One region of the Mesorhizobium shangrilense genome, then DNA from elsewhere that is predicted to be linked to it. Evidence: riboswitches for the same ligand, from Rfam matches in the RefSeq annotation. Region 1 holds a riboswitch; each other region holds the start of a gene.

Region 1 (7,104 bases):
GCGAGATGGGAGGACAAGGTCTGGACGCGCTGCGGGATGCTGGACGGGGTGACGTGCTTCTGGCTGTAGGCATGTCGCCTTATGAACGCACGACCATCGACATGGCGCGCCAGTCAGCTCGGCAGGGTGTCAGGGTGGTGGCAATCACTGACAGCAGCGTGTCGCCGCTGGTCCGGATCGCGCAGGAAACGATCATTGTTCCGGTAAATTCGCAGTCGTTTTTCCGAAGCATGGCGCCGGCGTTCGCTGCCGTCGAGATTCTGGCGGCAGTGGCGGCTGCGCACTCTGAAACGAATGCCGCAGAGCGGGTAAAACAGTTGGAAGAGCAGCTTGCTTTTTATGGCATTTATTGGGAGCCCCCTCGATAACATCTGGAAGCTTCCGATCGGGCGGGCGTGAGGGCAGCCAGGCTGCCGGCGATGGCGATTTCCGAAGGTCGTTCAGATGGTGCGCCCGATAACGCCTACCAAGCCCCGTCCAGCCGCAGAAGGTCAATGCCAAGGCGAACGCCGCGCAAAAGACGTGGTTGGAGGCGCAGGCAGGGCTCGCCAACGTCGGCTCAGCATCCGATAGCGGCCGTCAGCCGAAGCATCTGTCTCAATGGTCGCACGGTCAGCTTTCCCTTTGCCGGCATCACGCCCTCCTCGTTCACCACATCTGAGCGGCGCGCACCGATAGCCTGCAGAAGATTGCAGCCTCGACATCGAGCCTAGACCTCTGCCGGAGAACTTGATCGAATTGATTGCTACCCCTGACCAGCAACGCGAACCTGCCGAAGGGAAATTGTAGCTTTCGTTGAATGATTCATTTCCAAGAAGTAATCGTTTTGGCAAATTCACGGCCGACATGCGGCAGCTGGTAAATCACCACATGGTTAGGAATCAGGAAATCCTCCGGCCTGCACTTTCTTCCGCAGCGCGCATACTGCCGCGACCATGTTCATGAGGGCAGGGCGGACCTCCTCCCATTTGCGTGTTTTGAGGCCACAGTCCGGATTTACCCACAGTTGGCCGTCGGACAGTCGCTCGCGGGCAAGCATGACGAGATCCGAAATCTCGCCAACTTCCGGGACACGTGGTGAGTGAATGTCGTAGACTCCGGGACCGATTTCGTTCGGATATTTGGAGCTCTTGAAGGCGTCTAGCAGTTCCATTTTCGAGCGCGACGTCTCAATCGAAATTACATCCGCATCCATTTCAGCGATCGCGTCGATGATCTCGTTGAACTCCGAATAGCACATGTGAGTATGGATTTGGGTCGCGTCCTCTACACCCGTTGAAGCGAGCCGGAAGCATTCGACAGCCCAATCGAGGTAGACTTTCCAGTCGGACTTGCGCAGTGGCAGGCCTTCGCGAAACGCGGCCTCGTCGATCTGGATCATCCTTGCGCCGGCTCTTTCGAGGTCCGCCACTTCATCGCGGATGGCGAGCGCGATCTGGCGGCAGGCCTCGGCGCGGGATACGTCGTCGCGAACAAAAGACCAGTTAAGAATGGTCGCCGGGCCTGTGAGCATTCCCTTCACCGGTTTTTCCGTCAGCGACTGGGCAAATTGCCACCAGCGCACCGTCATCGGATTGGGCCGCGATACGTCGCCGAAAATGATGGGAGGGCGCACGTAGCGGGAGCCATAGCTCTGCACCCAGCCATGCTGGGTGAAGGCGAGGCCGGACAGTTGCTCGCCGAAATGCTGCACCATGTCGTTTCGTTCGAACTCGCCGTGCACCAGCACGTCCAGCCCGATCTCCTCCTGCCAGCGAATAGCAGCCTCGGTCTCCTTCTTCAGGAAGGTCTCGTAGTCGACATAGCTCAGTTCGCCCTTCGCATGAGCGGAGCGCGCCTTGCGCACCTCCGGCGTCTGCGGAAAGGACCCGATGGTCGTCGTAGGGAACGGCGGCAGGCCGAGCGTGCCAGCTTGGACTTTGGAACGCTCGGCAAATGCGCTCTTTCGTTGCTTCATGCCGCCGTCAATGCTGGCGATCCGCCCCTCGACGAGCGGATCATGGACCTTTGTGGACATTGCGCGCGCGGCGGCAGCCTCGGCAGAAGCTTTCAATGCGCCTACTGCGGCCTGCCTGCCTTCGGACAAGGCTTGGGCCAGCACGACCAGCTCTTCGGTCTTCTGGGCCGCGAATGCCAGCCACGAACTGACGTCCACATCGAGCGCGGTCTCCATCCCCAGGTCGATCGGCACATGAAGCATCGAGCAGGACGGCGCGATCTCGACGCGGTCTAGGGGCCAGCCGGCGACGATCGGCTTGATGCGGTCGAGAATCGCAGGCAGGTTCGCGCGCCAGACGTTGCGGCCGTCGATCAAGCCAAGCGAGAGCACCAGATCCTTCGGTGCGAGCCGACCAACCGTCTCCAACTGCTCGGGAGCGCGCACGAGATCGAGATGCAGGCCCGCCAAGGGTAGGGAAATCGCGGTCTCGAGATTATCTTCCAGCGGCCCGAAATAGGTAGCCAGCATGATCTTCAACTCGGGCGCGGCTTTCGACAGCTGGCCGTAGGTGAATTCGAATGCAGCTCGTTCGTTCGGGTTAAGATCGAGCACAAGCGCCGGCTCATCAATCTGCACCCAGTCGGCTCCCGAAAGCTTCAGCCTCCGCAGGAGTTCCTCGTAGACAGGCAACAGCCGCGGCAGAAGCGCTATCGGATTGAAACCTTCGGCAGGTGACTTCGCCAGCTTGAGGAAGGTGACCGGTCCAAGGATGACCGGGCGTGTGTGAATGCCGAGGGCTTTAGCCTCGAGGAAGTGATCGACCGGTTTCATAGACAAGAGGGCGAAGGTCTGATCGTCGGTCAGCTCCGGCACGATGTAGTGATAGTTGGTGTCGAACCATTTGGTCATTTCCATCGCGGTCGAGCGGTGCCCCTGAGCCACATGCTCGTGGCCGGCATGTCCACAACCTGCGGTCTCACCCTGCTTGCCGCGCGCCATCGCGAAGTAGATGTCGAGTGGGACCTCGCCGCCCTTCCATGCGTAACGGGACGGCACGGCGCCGACCATGGCTGCAGTGTCGAGCACATGGTCGTAGAGTGAGAAGTCGTTCGACGGAATTTTCGATACGCCGCAATCGTGCTGCTCCCTCCAGTTAGCGGCACGGAGCGCCTTCGCCGTCGCCAGAAGGTCGGCAGCGGAAGATTTTCCGGACCAGTAGCTTTCAAGCGCGAATTTCAGTTCTCGCCGGCGACCCATACGCGGCATGCCGAGCGTTGCAACAGGAATTTGCTGAGAGATAGTCATGCCATACCCCGATGGTTGGGGCGTGGGGCAAGGAAGGCGCTAGCAGGCCGGCATGAACGCCGGGCTGCCGCGGCCACCGAGACACCCCGCCCGTGGACGTTGTTCGCCGTGGCAGGTCTCCTGGCTCGCGGGTCACAGCCTCTGCCCGTCTTCCCGAGGCTGTTCGCCTCAGTGACATTGCTGGGTTGGCTCGCCGCTAACAGTTGCGGGGGCAGCGCCGGCATCGCACCGGCTTCCCTCTTAGCTCCGTTGCGGCAGCGCCGTACGGAGAACCACGACCCGCCGACAATCACAGCAGTCCGCGCTCTTGTCAATCCAGCATAACGAAATGTTTATGTGTTTATGTGATTGCGCCGTGCACTTATCGGCGTGTTGCCAAAGTCGCTTTGATCGTTGTCGTGAGCTGTTGGCGCTGCAGCCACTCTCCAGTCCGCGCAAGCTGTGCGCTGAGCGGCCGGCAAATCTGCGAATCACATGATTCGCTCTTTGAACGACTTGCGGCAAATGTCAGCGTCGTGATGATCAAGATCGCCTGGAACTGTTACCGGCATTTGCGTCAACGTTCCTGAGCCTCGACAACCAGAAACTCAGACGGAAAGCCGCCAGCTTTCACGGATGGGCATGCGACATTTCGATTTACCCGCGCTTGCCTGGACCGCCTGCACAACGGGGAGATGGGCAGCTCGTCGCGGAAATGCCCACCTGATGTAGCCCCGCCTGTTCCGCCTCGCGGCGCAGATTCTGCCTTGGCCTTGGGCCGATCTGCTGGATCACCAGACCGGCGGCCAGTGAGCCGAGGTCGCCGCAGGTCTTGAGGTCGCGGCCTTGCGTGTAGCCGTGCAGGAAACCGGCGGCATAGAGGTCGCCGGCGCCGGTCGTGTCGACCAGTTCCTTGATCGCGGTCGCCTGGATGACCACGGTCTCGTCGCCGCGCACGATGACCGAGCCTTTTTCCGAGCGGGTCACGGCGGCGATCCGGCAATCCTTGCGGATCTGTGCCAGCGCCTCGTCGAATGACGATGTCTGGTAGAGCGACTTGATCTCGTGGCTGTTGGCAAAGACGATGTCGACGGTGCCCGAGCGCATCAGGTCGAGGAACTCGTCGCGGTAGCGGTCGACGCAGAACGAATCCGACAGCGTCATCGACACTTCGCGGCCCGCCGCGTGCGCCAGCTTGGCCGTCTGCCGGATGGCCTCCTTGGCGCGCGGCGGGTCCCACAGATAGCCCTCGAAATAGGTGATCTTGGCACCGGAAGCCTTGTCGGCCTCGACATCCTCCGGCCCGAGCTCGACGCAGGCGCCGAGATAGGTGTTCATCGAACGCTCGCCGTCGGGAGTGACGAAGATCATCGAGCGCGCCGTCGGCGGCTCGCCCTTGAGCGGCTTGGTGTCGAAGGCGACGCCCTGCGCATGGATGTCGTGGGCGTAGATTTCGCCGAGCGCATCGTTCGAGACCTTGCCGAAGAAAGCGGCTCGGCCGCCGAAGCTGGCGACGCCGGCCGCCGTGTTGCCGGCGCTGCCGCCGGACGCTTCGATCGCCGGGCCCATGCGGCTGTAGAGCAGTTCGGCGCGGTGGGTGTCGATGAGGTTCATCGCGCCCTTGATGATGCCGTTGGTCTTGAGGAATTCCTCGTCGCACTGGGCGATGATGTCGACAATGGCATTGCCGATGCAAAGCACGTCATAATCCGGCATCAATGTCTCCGCCAAGAACCCGCCGGCTTTCTGCCGCGCCGGCCGGGCGCGGGTTTGACGAGTTGGAATGGGTTGCCGCATGTCGCTGGACCCAATATCGGCGCCTCACGCAGCTGCCGGTCCTGCCTCACGCAGCAAGTCGTCAGCTCTGTCCGTCCTTTCCCAGGTGAACTCCGGCTCTTCACGGCCGAAGTGTCCGTATGTCGCGGTCTTGCGGTATATTGGGCGCAAGAGATCAAGCATCTTGATGATGCCTTTCGGTCGGAGATCGAACAGCTCAAGAATGAGGCGCTCGATCGTCTTTTCCTCGATCCTCGCGGTCCCGAAAGTGTTGACGAGGATAGACACCGGGGCAGCCACGCCGATCGCGTAGGCAAGCTGAACCTCGCAGACCTCCGCAAGGCCGCTGGCAACGACATTCTTTGCGACGTACCGCGCGGCATAGGCGGCCGAGCGGTCAACCTTGGATGGGTCCTTGCCCGAAAAGGCGCCGCCGCCGTGACGACCCATCCCACCGTAGGTATCGACGATGATTTTGCGGCCGGTAAGCCCGCAGTCGCCGCGCGGCCCACCGACCACGAACCGGCCGGTTGGATTGACCAGGAACCTGATCCCCGTCGTGTCCAAGTTGGGAGGCAAGACCGGCTTTATGATCTCCTCGATGACGCCTTCGCGGACCGTTTCTTGTGAGACCTCCTCCGCATGTTGCGTCGACAGGACTATGGTATCAAGCGCCACCGGGCGCAAACCTTCATAGCGGACGGACACTTGAGATTTCACATCCGGGCGCAGCCAGCCAAGCCGTCCCGTTTTCCGCACCTGTGCCTGTCTTTTTGTCAAATCGTGAGCGAGTTGGATTGGCAAAGGCATCAATGTCTTGGTCTCGTTGCATGCGTAGCCGAACATGAGGCCCTGATCCCCCGCCCCCTGCTCGAGATCCTGCCCTCGTCCCTCGTCAACGCCCTGGCTAATGTCGGGCGACTGCTCGGAGAGAGCCAGAACGACGGCGCAACGCCGACCATCAAAGCCGATGGCATCGTCATCGTATCCAATATCGAGAATCGTCTCGCGGGCAACTTGGCTGTAATCGACCTGCGCATCGCTGGTGATCTCGCCAGCCAGAACGACCATCCCTGTCTTCACCAACGCTTCGCACGCGACGCGCGCCTTCGGATCGGTGCGGAGGATCGCATCGAGAATCGCATCCGAGATGTTGTCGGCCATCTTATCCGGGTGTCCGGCACCGACGGATTCGGAAGAGAACACGAACTGCTTAGTCATGGAATGTCCTCGCTTCAGATGTTGGAGTTAGGTCGCGACATTTGATTTGCCCGCCTTACCTGTCGGTGATGCCGGGGACCTGGAACGCAAGGCAGAAGTCGGCAACGTCTCTCCGCACGCAGGCATGGACATCCGGATCATTGGGCTGGCGGCAGACCAGGTCGATGAAAGCGGCAATCTGCGCCATTTCCGCTTCGCACATCCCCACGGACGTCACCGCTGGTGTCCCTAAGCGGATGCCGCTTGTGAGCGCCGGATGCCGCGGGTCGCCCGGCACCATATTAAAGTTCGTAATGATGCCTGCTTCCGATAAGCGCTCGGCATAGGCCTTGCCTGACAGCGGCCGGTTCCGAAGATCAAGGATCAGCAGGTGATTGTCAGTCCCCCCGGTGACCAGGTCATACCCCCGCTCCAGAAGCGCCTGGGCCAGCGCCTTGGCATTCTTGACGATCTGCTGACCGTAGACATGGAAGGACGGGTTCGCGGCTTCCTGCAAGGCGACAGCTAGCGCGGCGATGATATTCATATGCGGTCCGCCCTGCAGGAGAGGGAACACCGCACGGTCTATACGTTTGGCGAGATTGTGTTTGCTTTTCGGATGATAGAGCGCCTGATAGCGGTCTTCATTCCTTGACAAAATAAAGCCACCGCGGGGACCGCGGATTGACTTGTGAGACGTGCTGCTGACGACGTCGCAATGGCCGACGGGGTTCGGGTGCGCTCCTGCGACAATCAGGCCACTGATGTGTGCGATGTCGGCCACCAGATAGGAGTTCACCTCCGAAGCGACTTCGGCCATTGCCGCATAGTCAAAAACACGCGGATAAGCAGTTCCGCCGACCCAAATGAGTTTCGGCCGTTCCCGCTTGGCCGTCTCGCGGAAG
Region 2 (7,104 bases), on a different contig from region 1:
GCTCGAAACGCTCTGATATCGCCACCTCCTCGATGCCGGCGGTGACGATGAAGCCACCGATATAGTCGGGCTTGCCGCTGTCGGCGGGCGCGACGAAATCCGACAGCGCGACGTTGGCTTTGCCGTCGCGCTTGGTCAGTTGCTGGCGCAGCGTGAAGAAGGTCGCCAGTTCCTGCGATCGCGCCTCGTCCGTGAACAGCCAGATGTCGTCGCCCACCGCGTTGGCCGGCCAGAAGCCGATGACGCCGCGCGGCGCGAACCACTTTTCCGCGATGATCTTGTTCAGCATCGCCTGCGCGTCCTCGAACAGCTGGCGCGCGGCCGGCCCCTGCGCCTCGTCCTCCAGGATTTTCGGATAGCGGCCCTTCAACTCCCAGGTCTGGAAGAACGGCGTCCAGTCTATGTAGCGGGAGAGCTCCGCGAGGTCCCAGTTGTCGAACACTTTTACGCCAGTGAAGGTCGGCTTCGGCGGCGCATAGGCCGACCAGTCGATCCTGTGCGCGTTGGCTCTCGCTTTGGCCAGCGGCAGCCGCTGCTTGTCGGCTTCCGAGCGGGCATGCGCGTCGGCCACCTTCTTGTACTCGGCCCGCACCCCGTCGACATACTCGGCATTGGCATCGTTGGACAGCAAAGCGGAGACCACGCCCACCGCCCGGCTGGCGTCGGCGACATAGACAGTCTGCCCCCTGGAGTAGCGCGGATGGATCTTCACCGCCGTGTGCACGCGGCTGGTCGTCGCGCCGCCGATCAGCAGCGGAATGTCGAACCCTTCGCGCTCCATCTCGGCGGCCATGTGCGCCATCTCGTCCAGCGACGGCGTGATCAGGCCGGACAGGCCGATAATATCGACTTGTTTGTCGCGAGCCGTTTGCAGGATTTTTGCCGCCGGTACCATGACGCCGAGGTCGATGATCTCGTAGTTGTTGCAGGCCAAAACGACGCCGACGATGTTCTTGCCGATGTCGTGGACATCGCCCTTCACCGTCGCCATCAGGATTTTGCCGGCCGTCTGGCGCTCGCCATTGTCGATGCCGTTGGCGGCATTTGCCAGCTTCTCGGCCTCCATGTGCGGCAGCAGTCCGGCCACAGCCTGCTTCATCACCCGCGCCGACTTCACCACTTGCGGCAGGAACATTTTTCCTGCGCCGAACAGGTCGCCGACGACATTCATGCCGGCCATCAGCGGGCCTTCGATGACATGCAGTGGCCGCTCGGCCGCCAGCCGCGCCTCCTCGGTGTCGGCGTCGATGAATTCGGTGATGCCGTTGACCAGCGCATGGGAAATCCGCTGCTCGACCGTCCATTCTCGCCAGGCGAGGTCACGCTCCCGCGCTTCCTTGCCCGCAGTGCCCTTGAAGCGCTCAGCGATCTCCAGCAGGCGTTCGGTGGCGGTGCCGCCGGCCCTGGGCACGCGGTTGAGCACGACATCCTCGCAGGCCTCGCGCAGCCCCGGTTCGATCGTGTCGTAGACGGCAAGCTGGCCGGCATTGACGATGCCCATGTCCATGCCGCGCTGGATGGCATGGTAGAGGAACACCGCGTGCATGGCCTCGCGCACCGGCTCGTTGCCGCGAAACGAGAAGGACAGGTTCGACACGCCGCCGGAAATATGGACATGCGGCAGCGTCGCGGTGATCTCGCCGGTGGCCTCGATGAAGTCGACGCCGTAATTGTCATGTTCCTCGATGCCGGTAGCGACCGCGAACACATTGGGGTCGAAGACGATATCCTCGGGCGGGAAGCCGGCCTGTTCGGTCAAGAGCTTGTAGGCGCGGGTGCAGATCTCGACCTTGCGCGCTCTGGTGTCGGCCTGGCCGGCCTCGTCGAAGGCCATGACCACCACGGCGGCGCCATAGGCGCGCACCAGCCTGGCGTGATGCAGGAACGCTTCCTCGCCTTCCTTCATCGAGATGGAATTGACCAGCGGCTTGCCCTGCACGCATTTCAGGCCGGCCTCGATGATCTCCCATTTCGAACTGTCGACCATCACCGGAACACGGGCGATGTCCGGCTCGGCGGCGATCAGATTGAGATACTCGACCATCGCCTTCTTCGAATCGATCAGCCCCTCGTCCATGTTGATGTCGATGATCTGGGCGCCGTTCGCCACCTGGTCGCGTGCCACGTCGAGCGCCGGCACATAGTCGCCCGCCGTGATCAGTTTTCGGAACTTGGCCGACCCGGTGACATTGGTCCGCTCGCCGACATTGACGAAGGGAATCTCGTCGGTCAGCGTGAACGGCTCCAGCCCGGAGAGCCGCATCTTGCGTTCGATCACGGGAATGGCGCGCGGCGGGTATTTCCTCACCGCCTCGGCGATGGCGCGAATATGATCCGGCGTCGAGCCGCAGCAGCCGCCGACGACATTGACCAGCCCTTCCCTGGCAAAATCCTCGATCTGCGCGGCCATGAACTCCGGGCTCTCGTCATACCTGCCGAATTCATTGGGCAGGCCGGCATTCGGATAGGCGCAGGTGAAGGTGTCGGCGGCACCGGAAATCTCGGCCAGATGCGCGCGCATGGCGTTGGCGCCGAGCGCGCAGTTGAGGCCGATGGTGAAGGGGCTGGCATGGCGCACCGAATGCCAGAAGGCGGTCGGCGTCTGGCCCGACAATGTGCGGCCGGAGAGATCGGTGATGGTGCCCGAAATCATCACCGGCAGGCGCACGCCCTTCTCGATGAAGATCTCGTTGCAGGCGAAGATCGCCGCCTTGGCGTTCAGCGTGTCGAAGATGGTTTCGATCAGGATGATGTCGGCGCCGCCATCGATCAACCCGCGCAATTGCTCGCCATAGGCGAGGCGCAGATCGTCAAAACTTACAGCGCGATAGCCGGGATTGTTGACATCCGGCGACATCGACGCGGTGCGGTTGGTTGGCCCCAGCGCGCCGGCGACGAACCGGCGCTTGCCGTCTTCCTGCTCAGCCCTTTTCGCGGCGCGCCGCACCAGTCGCGCGCCATCGCGGTTCAGCGCATAGACGGCGTCCTCCATGCCGTAATCGGCCTGGGCGATCGAAGTCGAGGAGAAGGTGTTGGTCTCGAGGATATCCGCGCCGGCAATGGCGTACTGATAGTGGATCTCCTCGATCGCCCCAGGCTGCGTCAGGATCAAGAGGTCGTTGTTGCCCTGCTGGTGGCAGGCGCAGCCGGCAAAGACCTCGCCGCGGAAATGATCCTCGTTAAAGCCGAGCCCCTGGATCTGCGTGCCCATGGCGCCGTCGAGGATGAGGATGCGTTCCCGTGCCGCCGCGGTCAGCGCCGCAAGCACCTCCGAACCGTCGGGCTTGGCCGCGACAGGGCCCAGGAGATCGTCCAGCGATGGCGAATTCTGCGACATTTTTTATCCTTGGGGCGACAGCTTAACCCAAGTCACATAAAGACATCTTTATGTCAACATACGCCTTCAAGCGTTGTTTGTCACGCCGCTTTCCAAGGCGTTGGTTGTCGTCCGCTCAATCGGCCTTCTCCGGCCTGGTGACCCGCAGCATCCAGCGGCGTCCGTCGCTGGAGAATTCGGTGACGCCCAGCGGCTCGATATCGATCCTGCGGCAGGCGGAAAGCGGCGCGCCGAGGACATGGACTATTGCCGCGCGGATGACGCTGGCATGCGTCACCGCGATCGTATGGCCATGCTCCGCCATCAGCCCGTCCATGAAGGCCGAAACCCGGCGCGACACATCGGCCAGCGATTCGCCGTCATGCGGGGCAGCATCGGGGTCGCCAAGCCAGGCCGCGATGCCCTCAGGGTCGTCCCCGTGAACCTCTTCAAGACTCTTGCCTGCCCAACGTCCATGGTCCTGATCCATCAGAAGAGGCTCGACGGAAGCCTGCAGCGCCATCGCCTCGGCGGTCTGCCGGGCTCGCAGCATCGGGCTCGTCAGCACCCGGTTAGCACGGCGCAATCCCGCCCCAACCGCCGCCGCCAGCCCATGCGCGCGCGGCTCCAGCGCCTCGTCGAGCGCGAACGCCCCCTTGCGCGTCGCCAGCGTTGCCCCGCTGCGGATCATGGTGAGGCGTACGAGCATGAGACTGCCTATTTCATTCACCGAGCGCAGGATTCCGCAGGTACGCCCGGACCTCTAGTTTCGTTGACATACTATATTCCCGGCGCCCCACCGTCGCACTTCGGGCAACGGCGATGATGGAAGTCCGAGCCATTGGCACCATAGACGTGTCCGCAGGCTTCCCGTTCACACTGGACGGCCCAGATATACTGAAGATGGTCCGTGCCCTTGAATTCAGTTTTGCGCAGCAAGCGCTGGTTATTCCGGTTCAGGTCGCCTTCGTCTGCCACGCCAATGCTCCGTGCTTTGCGTCAAGCATATAAGAATCGTGCCGGATCCGAGTAGCGCGCGTCTAATTTCAAACTGGCATACCGCCACCACCCACAATTCGTTGACGGCTATCGATCCGGTGGATATGGTCTTCAACGATACGGGTTTGGAAGCCGGTGTAAATCCGGCACGGTCGCGCCACTGTGATCGGCAATGTTGTTGCTGAAAGTCAGGCCTTCTCCCGTAGCTGAAGTTTGAGGAACGGGACGCAGCATCCCAGGAGAGGTCCATATGTCCAACGCTACTTTCGCACCCGCCTACGGTCCGGTTGCTATCCCTGTAAAAGAACTTTTGCCGTGGGCGATCTTCGGCGGTCTTCTCCTGATGCTGGCGATCTATTTCATCGGCGCGGAGCAAGGCGCGACCTCGCTGATCTCCGGCATGGGTGTGCACGAGTTCGTGCATGACGGCCGCCACCTGCTTGGCTTCCCCTGTCACTGATGCATTCCGCCCGGAAGCGCGCCGCGCTTCGGGCAATTGACATAGTGCTTTAGGCCGCGCGTCCTTCAGGGACGCGTTACGGTCTTGCAATGCAATGAACATGCAACAAACGCATGATCCCTGCCCAACCGGCAGCGCATCATGCCGTGGGGACAACGGTCATGGTTGGAAATCTTCTTCTTCGCGGGATGCTGGTCGGCATCTTCGCCGGCATTCTCGCATTCGGCTTCGCCAGGATCTACGGCGAGCCGCAGGTCGACCGCGCCATCGCCTTCGAGGAGGCCAACGCCCAGGCCGCAGGCGAAGCGCCTGAACCCGAAATCGTCAGCCGCTCGACACAGGCCGGCCTTGGCCTGTTGACCGGCGTGCTGGTCTATGGCGCGGCGGTCGGCGGGCTGTTCTCGCTGGTGTTTGCCTATACCTATGGCCGCGTCAGCAATTTCGGTCCGCGCGGCACCGCCGCCCTCCTGGCGCTGGCCGGCTTCGTCGCCATCGTCCTGGTGCCCTACATCAAATATCCGGCCAATCCGCCCTCGGTCGGCAACGGCGATACGATCGGCGCGCGCACGGAACTGTACTTCGTCATGCTGATGGTTTCCATCGCGGCGCTGATCGCCGCCGTGGCGCTGGCGCGGCGGCTGTGGGCGCAGTATGGCGCCTGGAACGCGACGATCATCGCCGGTGCGGCGTTCATCATCTTCATCGCCCTCGTCCAGTACGCGCTGCCGCCCATCAACGAAGTGCCTGAAAAGTTCTCGGCTGACCTGCTCTGGCGCTTCCGCGTCGCCTCGCTCGGCATCCACGTCGTGCTGTGGACGACCCTCGGCCTCGTCTTCGGCGCCCTGGTCGAACGCAGCTATGGCGGCCAGCTTAGCCGTCCGGTCTCCAAACGGCCGGCCATGCGCTAATGCATGTCGCCCAAAAGTGGCTCCGGTTTTGGGAGAACGACATGCACAAAAACAAAAAACTAAAGCGCGTCGCGCTTTAGCAATGCTTCGGCGCATTAACCGTTCAATGCGCCTTGCGGCGGCGTCCCTCGTGGGCGCCGTTCTGCTTTTCGCTTTTGCCGCTCCCGCCGCCGCCCATGGCGGCAGCGTCGGCGGACCGACCAGCGGCATTGCGATACCCAGCCTCACCCACGGCCAGATGGCTGTCATCCATGACTATCGCGGCAGGATCCTCGACCTTGCCGCGCGCCAGCAACGGACCGACCTGACGTTCCGGCGGCTGATGAACTACGGCAACATCCAGTACAGCTACTGCCTGTGGGGCCTGGTGCCCGGCAGCCTGCGCGACGAGGAAAGCCCCTTCAACGAATGCAGCCATGCCTATCTGTCGGCGGCGCAGGCGCTGCTGGTCTACATGCGGGAGATGGGTGACCAGAAGCAGGCCGTCGACGCACTGATCTCCGACATCGACGCCGACATGGTCCGCAACCAGGCATCGTTCGTGATGTGCCGGTTCAGCGGCGAAGCCTTCAACACCGCGAACGTGATCTCGCCCGGCTGGAGCGGCATTTTCTTCCACGTTCCCAGCCTGGTCACTTTCGCCATGCTGGCGCTGCTGCTCACGGCGGGCGTGCTGGCGCTTGCGGGTCCAAAGGCCCGGCGCCGCGATGATGCCAGCGGCGTCAATCCGGTCTAGTAGTTGCAAGCGGAGCCCGACCCGGGCTTGCCTGCAATTCCCCGGCCGGCGTGAGGTTGCTCACGACGGCGCCGGAGATCACGCCGCGCAGTTCGATTGGCCTTGCGTCCACGCCCGTGCGCGCCGCGATATAGTCCATGGCCTTGTCGCAATACCAGTCGGCGAAGGCCAGGACATAGGCTTCGTCGGGCAGGCTGTAGGGCCCGGGTACATACCCCACCGAGTTCACGCCACGCTGATTGACCTCCACCAGGTCCCGGTCCTGGAGATTGGTGACGTTCCACAAGGCGGTGAGATGCTCGACGTCGTAGTCGACGCCCTCGACCGCGTCCTTGTGGACGAGCCATTTGCAGGTCACCACCGTCTCTCCCGCCGCGGTCGGCATGGCGCTGAAATAGACCGTGGTATCGGCGGTCGAATGGCAGAAACTGTGCGGCTCGATGGCCCAGCGCAGCGAGCCGATGTCGCCGGCGCCCTCGACCATCAGCTTCCGGCAGGCAAGCGCGCCGTCGATGGTGAGCCCGACATGCCCCTTGTTGAGCGGAAAGCGCTCGACCTGCCACCATGGACCGGCGAAGGGGCCTATGCCGAGCCCGGCTTCTTCGACCCGGGCGGCGAAGGCCGCATAGTGCGAATCCGGCGCGAGCGCGAAATGCCCATCGGCGCTGACCCCGATGGGGAAGGT
Region 3 (7,104 bases), on a different contig from region 1:
ATCGGCGTTCATCACCATCATCGTGCCGCTGATCGTGTTCTTCTCGCTACAGCGCTATTTTGTTCGCGGGCTGCTTGCCGGCTCGGTGAAAGGAGGTTGAGATAATGCAATCCGCTTTGAAGGTTACCGCAAAGCCCGATGCCGCCGTCGATCGCGACTGGTGGCGTGGCGCGGTGATCTACCAGATCTATCCGCGCAGCTATCAGGACTCCAACGGCGACGGCATCGGCGACCTCAAGGGCATCATCACCAGGCTGCCCTACATCGCGGCGCTGGGCGCGGACGCGATCTGGATCTCGCCTTTCTTCAAGTCGCCGATGAAGGATTTCGGCTACGACGTCACCGATTATTGCGACGTCGACCCGATGTTCGGCACGCTGGCCGACTTCGATGCGCTGACAGCGGAAGCGCACCGGCTGGGGCTGAAGGTGATGATCGACGAGGTGCTCTCGCACACCGCCGACAACCATCCATGGTTCAAGGAAAGCCGAGCCAGCCGCAACAATCCGAAGGCCGACTGGTATGTCTGGGCGGACGCGAAGCCGGACGGCACGCCGCCCAACAACTGGCTGTCGATCTTCGGCGGCTCGGCCTGGCAGTGGGACACCAGCCGCCAGCAATATTACCTGCACAATTTCCTGGCCGAGCAGCCAGACCTCAACTTCCACAACCGCCAAGTCCAGGACGCGCTGCTCGACGTCACCCGCTTCTGGCTGGAGCGCGGCGTTGACGGTTTCCGCCTCGACACGATCAATTTCTACTTCCACAGCCAGGGCCTGGAAAACAATCCGCCGTTGCCGCCGGAAGAGCGCAACGACCAGACCGCGCCGTCGGTCAATCCCTACAACTATCAGGACCATCTCTACGACAAGAGCCGTCCGGAGAACCTCGGTTTCCTCGAACGCTTCCGCGCCCTGCTCGATGAATATCCGGCAACCGCCGCTGTCGGCGAGGTCGGCGATTCGCAGCGCGGGCTGGAAGTGGTGGCCGCCTACACCGCCGGCGGTAAGCGCGTGCATATGTGCTATTCGTTCGACTTCCTGGCGCCTGAGAAAATCAGTGCCACCAAGGTGCGCTCGGTGCTGGAAGCCTTCGGCAGGGTCGCCAGCGACGGCTGGTCGTGCTGGGCGTTCTCCAACCATGACGTGATGCGCCCAGCGACGCGCTGGGCGGTCGGCGAAGCCGATCCGACCGCCTATCTCAAGGTGATATCGGCGCTGCTGATGTCCCTGCGCGGCTCGGTCTGCATCTACCAGGGCGAGGAACTCGGGCTCGGCGAAGCCGACTTGCAGTTCGAAGATCTGCAGGATCCCTACGGCATCCGCTTCTGGCCGGAGTTCAAGGGCCGCGACGGCTGCCGCACGCCGATGGTGTGGGACGCCGCCGCCGCCAATGGCGGCTTCTCGACGGCAAAACCCTGGCTGCCCGTGCCCGGCAAGCACCTTTCGCAGGCGGTCGACGTGCAGCAGGATGACGACAGCTCGCTGCTCGAACATTACCGGCGCTTCCTCGCCTTCCGCCGCGCTCACCCGGCGCTCGCCAAGGGCGATATTGATTTCATCGAAAGCGAGGGCGATACAGTTGCGTTCACGCGCCGCGAAGGCAATGAGCGGATCGCCTGCGTCTTCAATCTCGGAGCCAAACCGGCAGAAGTCGATCTCGGCGGCGGTTCGCTGCAACCCTTGCCGGGACACGGATTTTCAGGGCAGTCGGGGACCGGCTCCATCCGGCTCGGCGGCTACGGAGCCTGGTTTGGGCGTATCGACTGAATCGCTAGAAGAATTCACTGGGAGGAAATCATGGCCGATGTCACGCTAAGGCAAGTGAAGAAATCATACGGCAATTTGCACATTCTCCACGGCATCGACCTCGACATAAAGTCGGGCGAGTTCATCGTCTTCGTCGGCCCGTCGGGCTGCGGCAAGTCGACCTTGCTACGGTCGATCGCCGGGCTGGAGGAAATCACCTCCGGTGAGCTCAAGATAGCCGGCGAAGTGGTGAACGATGTGCCGCCGTCGAAGCGGGGCATCGCCATGGTGTTCCAGTCCTACGCCCTCTATCCGCACATGACCGTCTACGACAACATGGCGTTCTCGATGAAGATCGGCAAAGAGAACAAGGCGGAGATCGACCGGCGGGTGAAGCAGGCAGCCGAAATCCTGCAGCTGACCAAATATCTCGACCGTCTGCCCAAGGCGATGTCGGGCGGCCAGCGCCAGCGCGTCGCCATCGGCCGCGCCATCGTGCGCAATCCAAAGGTGTTCCTGTTCGACGAACCGCTGTCCAACCTCGACGCGGCGCTTCGCGTCGCCACCCGCATCGAGATCGCCAAGCTCAAGGAATCGATGCCGAACACGACGATGATCTATGTCACCCACGACCAGGTCGAGGCGATGACGCTGGCTGACCGCATCGTGGTGCTGAAGGACGGCCATATCGAACAGGTCGGCACGCCGATGGATCTCTACAAGAAACCCGGCAATCTGTTCGTTGCACAGTTCATTGGTTCGCCGGCTATGAACATCCTGCCGGCGACCGTCGACAAGACTGGAAGCCCCACCGTCGTCAGCCATGTCGGCGGGCGCAAGGCGACCGTGCCGATCACGACACCGGCATCCGCCAAGGGAGCTTCGGTGAGCTTCGGTGTACGACCCGAGAATCTGATGATCGCCACCGGCACGGATTATCTGTTCGAGGGGAAGGTCGACTATGTCGAGCAACTCGGCGAGGTGCAGCTGGTCTATGTCGATATCGGCCGTGCCGACCTGCCGCTGGTGACCAAATTGCCGGGCAATGTCGAGGTCAAGCGCGGGGCGACGCTGCGGCTGACCGCGAACGCCGAGGACCTCCATATCTTCGACACGGACGGGCGTTCATTCGCGCTGCACGCGGCAGAGGCGAAGGCGGCCTGAGACAGGCCAGCGCCAAAACCAGCGACGCAAAAAAGAGCGGCGGGCCAGGCCCGCCGCTCTTTTTTGTATATCAATTTCAGCTGTTAGTTGTTGCCGAAGAGGTTACGGTCGGCACCCTGAGGCGCGGACTTCGGCGCATCATTCGACGAATTGAGCAGCTTGTAGACCGGCGAGCCACTGTTGGCGATCGACGCCGTCGGGGCCTTGTCGACATTGGTCACAGCCGGCTGGTTGACGCCGTTCGAACCATAGTTGTCGCTACCGGCGAAGGCGCTGCCGGAAATCGCCAGAAGGGCGGCGGCAGCAAGAATGATCTTTTTCATTTTTAGTACTCCTGAATTTCAAGTTCGGCCGGAGGGATCGGCGTGCCCATCCCTCTGGCCGGCAATGTTAGTTGTTGCCAAAGAGGTTACGGTCGGCACCCTGATGGGCAGGCGTCTGAGTAGCCGGTGCCGGCTTCTTGATCGAAGCCGTGTACGAGCTGTCGACAGCGGTAGCGTGCTGGTTGGCGCCGTTCGAACCGTAGTTGTCGCTACCGGCGAAAGCGCTGCCGGAAATCGCGAGAAGCGCGGCGGCGGTGAGGATGATCTTCTTCATTTCAAGTACTCCTGAATTTCTGAATTCCGCGAGGGCGGCGGGCGGTGCCCGCCGTCTGCGAGGGATCGGCTGTTAGTTGTTGCCGAAAAGGTTATGGTCAGCACCCTGAGGGGCAGGCGTCTGGGCAGCCGGAGCCGGCTTCTTGATGGAAGCCGTGTACGAGCTGTCGACAGCAGTGGCAGCCTGATTGGCGCCATTGGAACCGTAGTTGTCGCTGCCAGCGAAGGCGCTGCCGGAAATCGCCAGAAGGGCGGCGGCAGTGATGATGATCTTTTTCATTTTTGGTACTCCAGTATTTTTCCGTCCGTCTAGCGGCGTGTCTTGGAAGGAATTCGCGTCGTTCGGACAGCCCCGATGTGGGTGAGCCACCCGGCCATTTCCAATCACGAAGTTGTTCCGCGTGGACCATGAATCCACATCTTGAAATTGTGCCAGACGTCTCTACACCTCTAATTTTATCGTTTATGATCAAACGGTTACTTGAATTCCACGGTCTCCCATCAGACCCTGTTCGTGAGCCGGCGTTCACACCCTGCTGCACGCACCGTCAACAGAAACGAACCGTTCGGTTCGATTTTAGAAAGTGCTAATAGTCACTTTTTGATACTGTTAACGGTTTTTAACCACGTTGGGGGTCGAGTCCGGTGCGCCGAATCCGCCGCTTATGGCCCGCAACGGGTGACCTTCCCGACCGCGATCCGCCCTGCGATCCAGGGCCAGCACGTTTTGGATACGTGTCGCGCTACATGGATGCGATGTCGCTTTCATGCCGATGTCGCAAACGCCATCGTGATTAGATCATGGCATCTCAGGTGCCGCTTCGAGACAAACGAAGCGGAGAATTGGGAAGCCGGTCGAAATCCGGCGCTGCCCCCGCAACGGTGGTGGAGTTCAAGTCGCAACGGGAGACCACTGGGCCAAGGCCTGGGAAGGTGTTGCGACCGTCCAAATGGACACTCCAGAGCCCGGAAACCAGCCCGAGATTTTTGAACTCGACTGATCGCGGTGGGCGGTCAAGAGGTGGATCGTGCATGTCCGGCGCATTGCCGGCCTGCGTCCAATCCTTCCTCTCTTCCCCTCCTGTTCAGTTTTTGGAGCGTCGTGCGCTGTTGGCCGCGCAAATACGCTTCGGGATTTGGATTGCGCATCGTCCGATTTCGGGCCGATGCGAAAGCATGAGGACAGGACATGGACGCGCGCAACGACATGCTTAAGCGGCTGCACAGCCGAAGGGACGGCTTCTCGCTCGAGCAGCCCTTCTATACCGATCCGGAATACTTCCAGCTCGACATGGAGCTGATCTGGTATCGCGACTGGCTGTTCATCGGCCATGATTGCGAACTGCCGAAGCCCGGCAGCTTCATCACCGTCCAGATCGGCGACTATCCGGTTGTCCTGGTGCGCGACCAGAAGGGCAACATCAACGCCTTCCACAATTCCTGCCGCCATCGCGGCAGCCGCGTCTGCAACACCGACAAGGGCACGGCGGCAAAACTGGTCTGTCCCTATCACCAATGGACCTATGAGCTGGATGGCCGGCTTCTGTTCGCAAGACAGATGGCTGACAGCTTCGACAAGAGCCAGTTCGGCCTGAAGCCGGTCGCCTGCGAAAGCGTCGGCGGTTACATCTTCATCTGCCTGGCCAAGGAACCCGCCGATTTCGCGCCCATGCGCGCCATGATCGAACCCTATCTTCTGCCGCACCGGCTGCGCGAGGCAAAGGTCGCCTTCGAGAGCACGATCATCGAGAAGGGCAACTGGAAGCTCGTCTGGGAGAACAACCGCGAGTGCTATCATTGCGCCGGCAACCATCCGGAACTGTGCAAGACGTTCCCGGAGGCGCCGACCGTGACCGGCGTGCAGGGCGCCGACAGCGATCCGGAAATGCTGGCGCATTGGGCGAAGTGCGAGGCGGCGGGCTTGCCCAGCAGGTTCCGCATCGATCCGGCCGGGCAGTACCGCGCCACCCGCGCGCCGCTGCTGCGCGATGCCGTCAGCTACACGATGACGGGAAAGCGCGCCGTGGAGAAGAACCTTTCCGACAGTGTTTCCACCGACCGGATCGGTTCGCTGCTGCTCTACCACTACCCGACGACGTGGAACCATATCCTCGGCGACCACGCGGTGACCTTCCGCGTGTTGCCGATCAGCGCCACGGAAACGGCGGTGACGACGAAGTGGCTGGTGCACAAGGATGCGGTCGAGGGCGTCGACTACAAGCTCGACGAACTCACCCATGTCTGGACCGAGACCAACGACCAGGACCGCCGTATCGTCGAGGAGAATGCTTTCGGCATCCTGTCGCCGGCCTATGAACCCGGCCCTTATTCAGAGCTGCATGAAGGCGGCGTGATCCAGTTCGTCGAGTGGTATGCGAACTTCATCGGGCCGCGCCTTGCCGAAGGCGGCCGGCCGGCGCTGCGCAGTGTCGCCTAGCTCATGTCGCCCAAAAGTGCTCCGCGGTTTTGGGATCACGACATGAGCAGTGCAAGAAGGACTTGAGGGATGAACGCGATGACTGACCTTGGCCTCTATCGTCATCTCGACCAGATGACGCCCTGGAACGACAGGCTTCAGGTGCTGGAAGTGATCGGCGTCAGCGACGAGGCGCCGGACGTTAAGACCTTCACCTTCCGCTCCGACAACCAGACCTGGTTCCGCTACAAGCCAGGACAGTTCGTGACACTGGAATTGCCGACAGCCGACGGCCCGCTGATGCGCACCTATACGCTGTCGTCCTCGCCGTCGCGGCCATTCTCGATCGCGGTGACGGTGAAGGCGCAGGCGGGCAGCATCGGCACGCGCTGGATGTTCGACCATCTGAAGCCCGGCACGCACGTCAAGGCCTATGGCCCGACAGGCGACTTTTCGCTGCATAGCCACCCGGCCGCGAAGTATCTGTTCATTTCGGCCGGCTCCGGCGTGACGCCGATGATGTCGATGCTGCGCTGGCTGAACGACTGCGCGCCATGGACCGACGTCGGCTTCGTCAACTGCGCGCGGCGCCCGGAGGAGATCATCTTCCGCAAGGAGCTGGAGCTGCTTGGCGGCCATATGCCGGGCCTGTCGCTCGGCTTCATGATCGAGGAACGGTCGAGCCGCGAAGGCTGGTACGGGCATATGGGCAGGATCGACGCGATACGTCTGCCGCTGCTGGCGCCCGACTTTCGCGAGCGCGAGATCTTCTGCTGCGGTCCAGATCCTTTCATGCGCGCCGTGCGCGGCATGCTGGAAGCCACGGGTTTCGACATGGACCACTACCATCAGGAGAGCTTCGCCGCTTCTGTCGTGGAGGAAATACCGGCTCCCTTCGCTTCGCCCACGGAAGGCATCGAAGCCGCCGTGGAAGTCATGGTGCCGATCCGCTTCTCGCTTTCGGATGTCGATGCCGAATGTGTCGCCGGCCAGACAGTGTTGCAGACGGCACGCGCTTCAGGGGTCCGGATTCCCGCCGCTTGCGAATTCGGCCTGTGCGGAACCTGCAAGGTGAAGAAGGTCGCAGGCGACGTCGAGATGAGCCACAATGGCGGCATTCTCGACCACGAGGTCGATGACGGCTTCATTCTCGCCTGCTGCTCCAGGCCGCTGTCGGCGC

What was found. A riboswitch is a leader RNA that binds a small molecule or an ion and turns the genes downstream of it on or off. The one in region 1 is predicted to bind cobalamin.
Region 2: linked by a shared signal. The riboswitch ahead of ABVQ20_RS00965 (CbtB domain-containing protein) and the one ahead of metE (5-methyltetrahydropteroyltriglutamate--homocysteine S-methyltransferase) in region 1 are both predicted to bind cobalamin.
Region 3: linked by a shared signal. The riboswitch ahead of ABVQ20_RS20845 (aromatic ring-hydroxylating oxygenase subunit alpha) and the one ahead of metE (5-methyltetrahydropteroyltriglutamate--homocysteine S-methyltransferase) in region 1 are both predicted to bind cobalamin.

Annotation. Positions count from the first base shown of each region.
Region 1 covers NZ_JBEWSZ010000010.1:60,163-67,266, forward strand. The annotation lists gene ABVQ20_RS36770 (MurR/RpiR family transcriptional regulator) at 1-368, shown strand, start outside; gene metE (5-methyltetrahydropteroyltriglutamate--homocysteine S-methyltransferase) at 875-3,244, opposite strand; cobalamin riboswitch at 3,338-3,536, opposite strand; partial or broken gene ABVQ20_RS36780 (adenosine kinase) at 3,953-4,939, opposite strand; gene metK (methionine adenosyltransferase) at 5,045-6,220, opposite strand; gene glyA (serine hydroxymethyltransferase) at 6,276-7,104, opposite strand, start outside.
Region 2 covers NZ_JBEWSZ010000001.1:164,210-171,313, reverse strand. The annotation lists gene metH (methionine synthase) at 1-3,337, opposite strand, end outside; gene ABVQ20_RS00970 (histidine phosphatase family protein) at 3,453-4,025, opposite strand; adenosylcobalamin (AdoCbl) riboswitch at 4,434-4,520, shown strand; gene ABVQ20_RS00965 (CbtB domain-containing protein) at 4,566-4,775, shown strand; gene ABVQ20_RS00960 (CbtA family protein) at 4,937-5,683, shown strand; gene ABVQ20_RS00955 (hypothetical protein) at 5,814-6,419, shown strand; gene ABVQ20_RS00950 (aromatic ring-hydroxylating oxygenase subunit alpha) at 6,406-7,104, opposite strand, start outside.
Region 3 covers NZ_JBEWSZ010000001.1:4,307,792-4,314,895, forward strand. The annotation lists gene ABVQ20_RS20815 (carbohydrate ABC transporter permease) at 1-100, shown strand, start outside; gene bglA (beta-galactosidase BglA) at 105-1,769, shown strand; gene ABVQ20_RS20825 (ABC transporter ATP-binding protein) at 1,800-2,912, shown strand; gene ABVQ20_RS20830 (DUF680 domain-containing protein) at 2,996-3,235, opposite strand; gene ABVQ20_RS20835 (DUF680 domain-containing protein) at 3,303-3,509, opposite strand; gene ABVQ20_RS20840 (DUF680 domain-containing protein) at 3,582-3,788, opposite strand; cobalamin riboswitch at 4,303-4,504, shown strand; gene ABVQ20_RS20845 (aromatic ring-hydroxylating oxygenase subunit alpha) at 4,698-5,945, shown strand; gene ABVQ20_RS20850 (FAD-binding oxidoreductase) at 6,024-7,104, shown strand, end outside.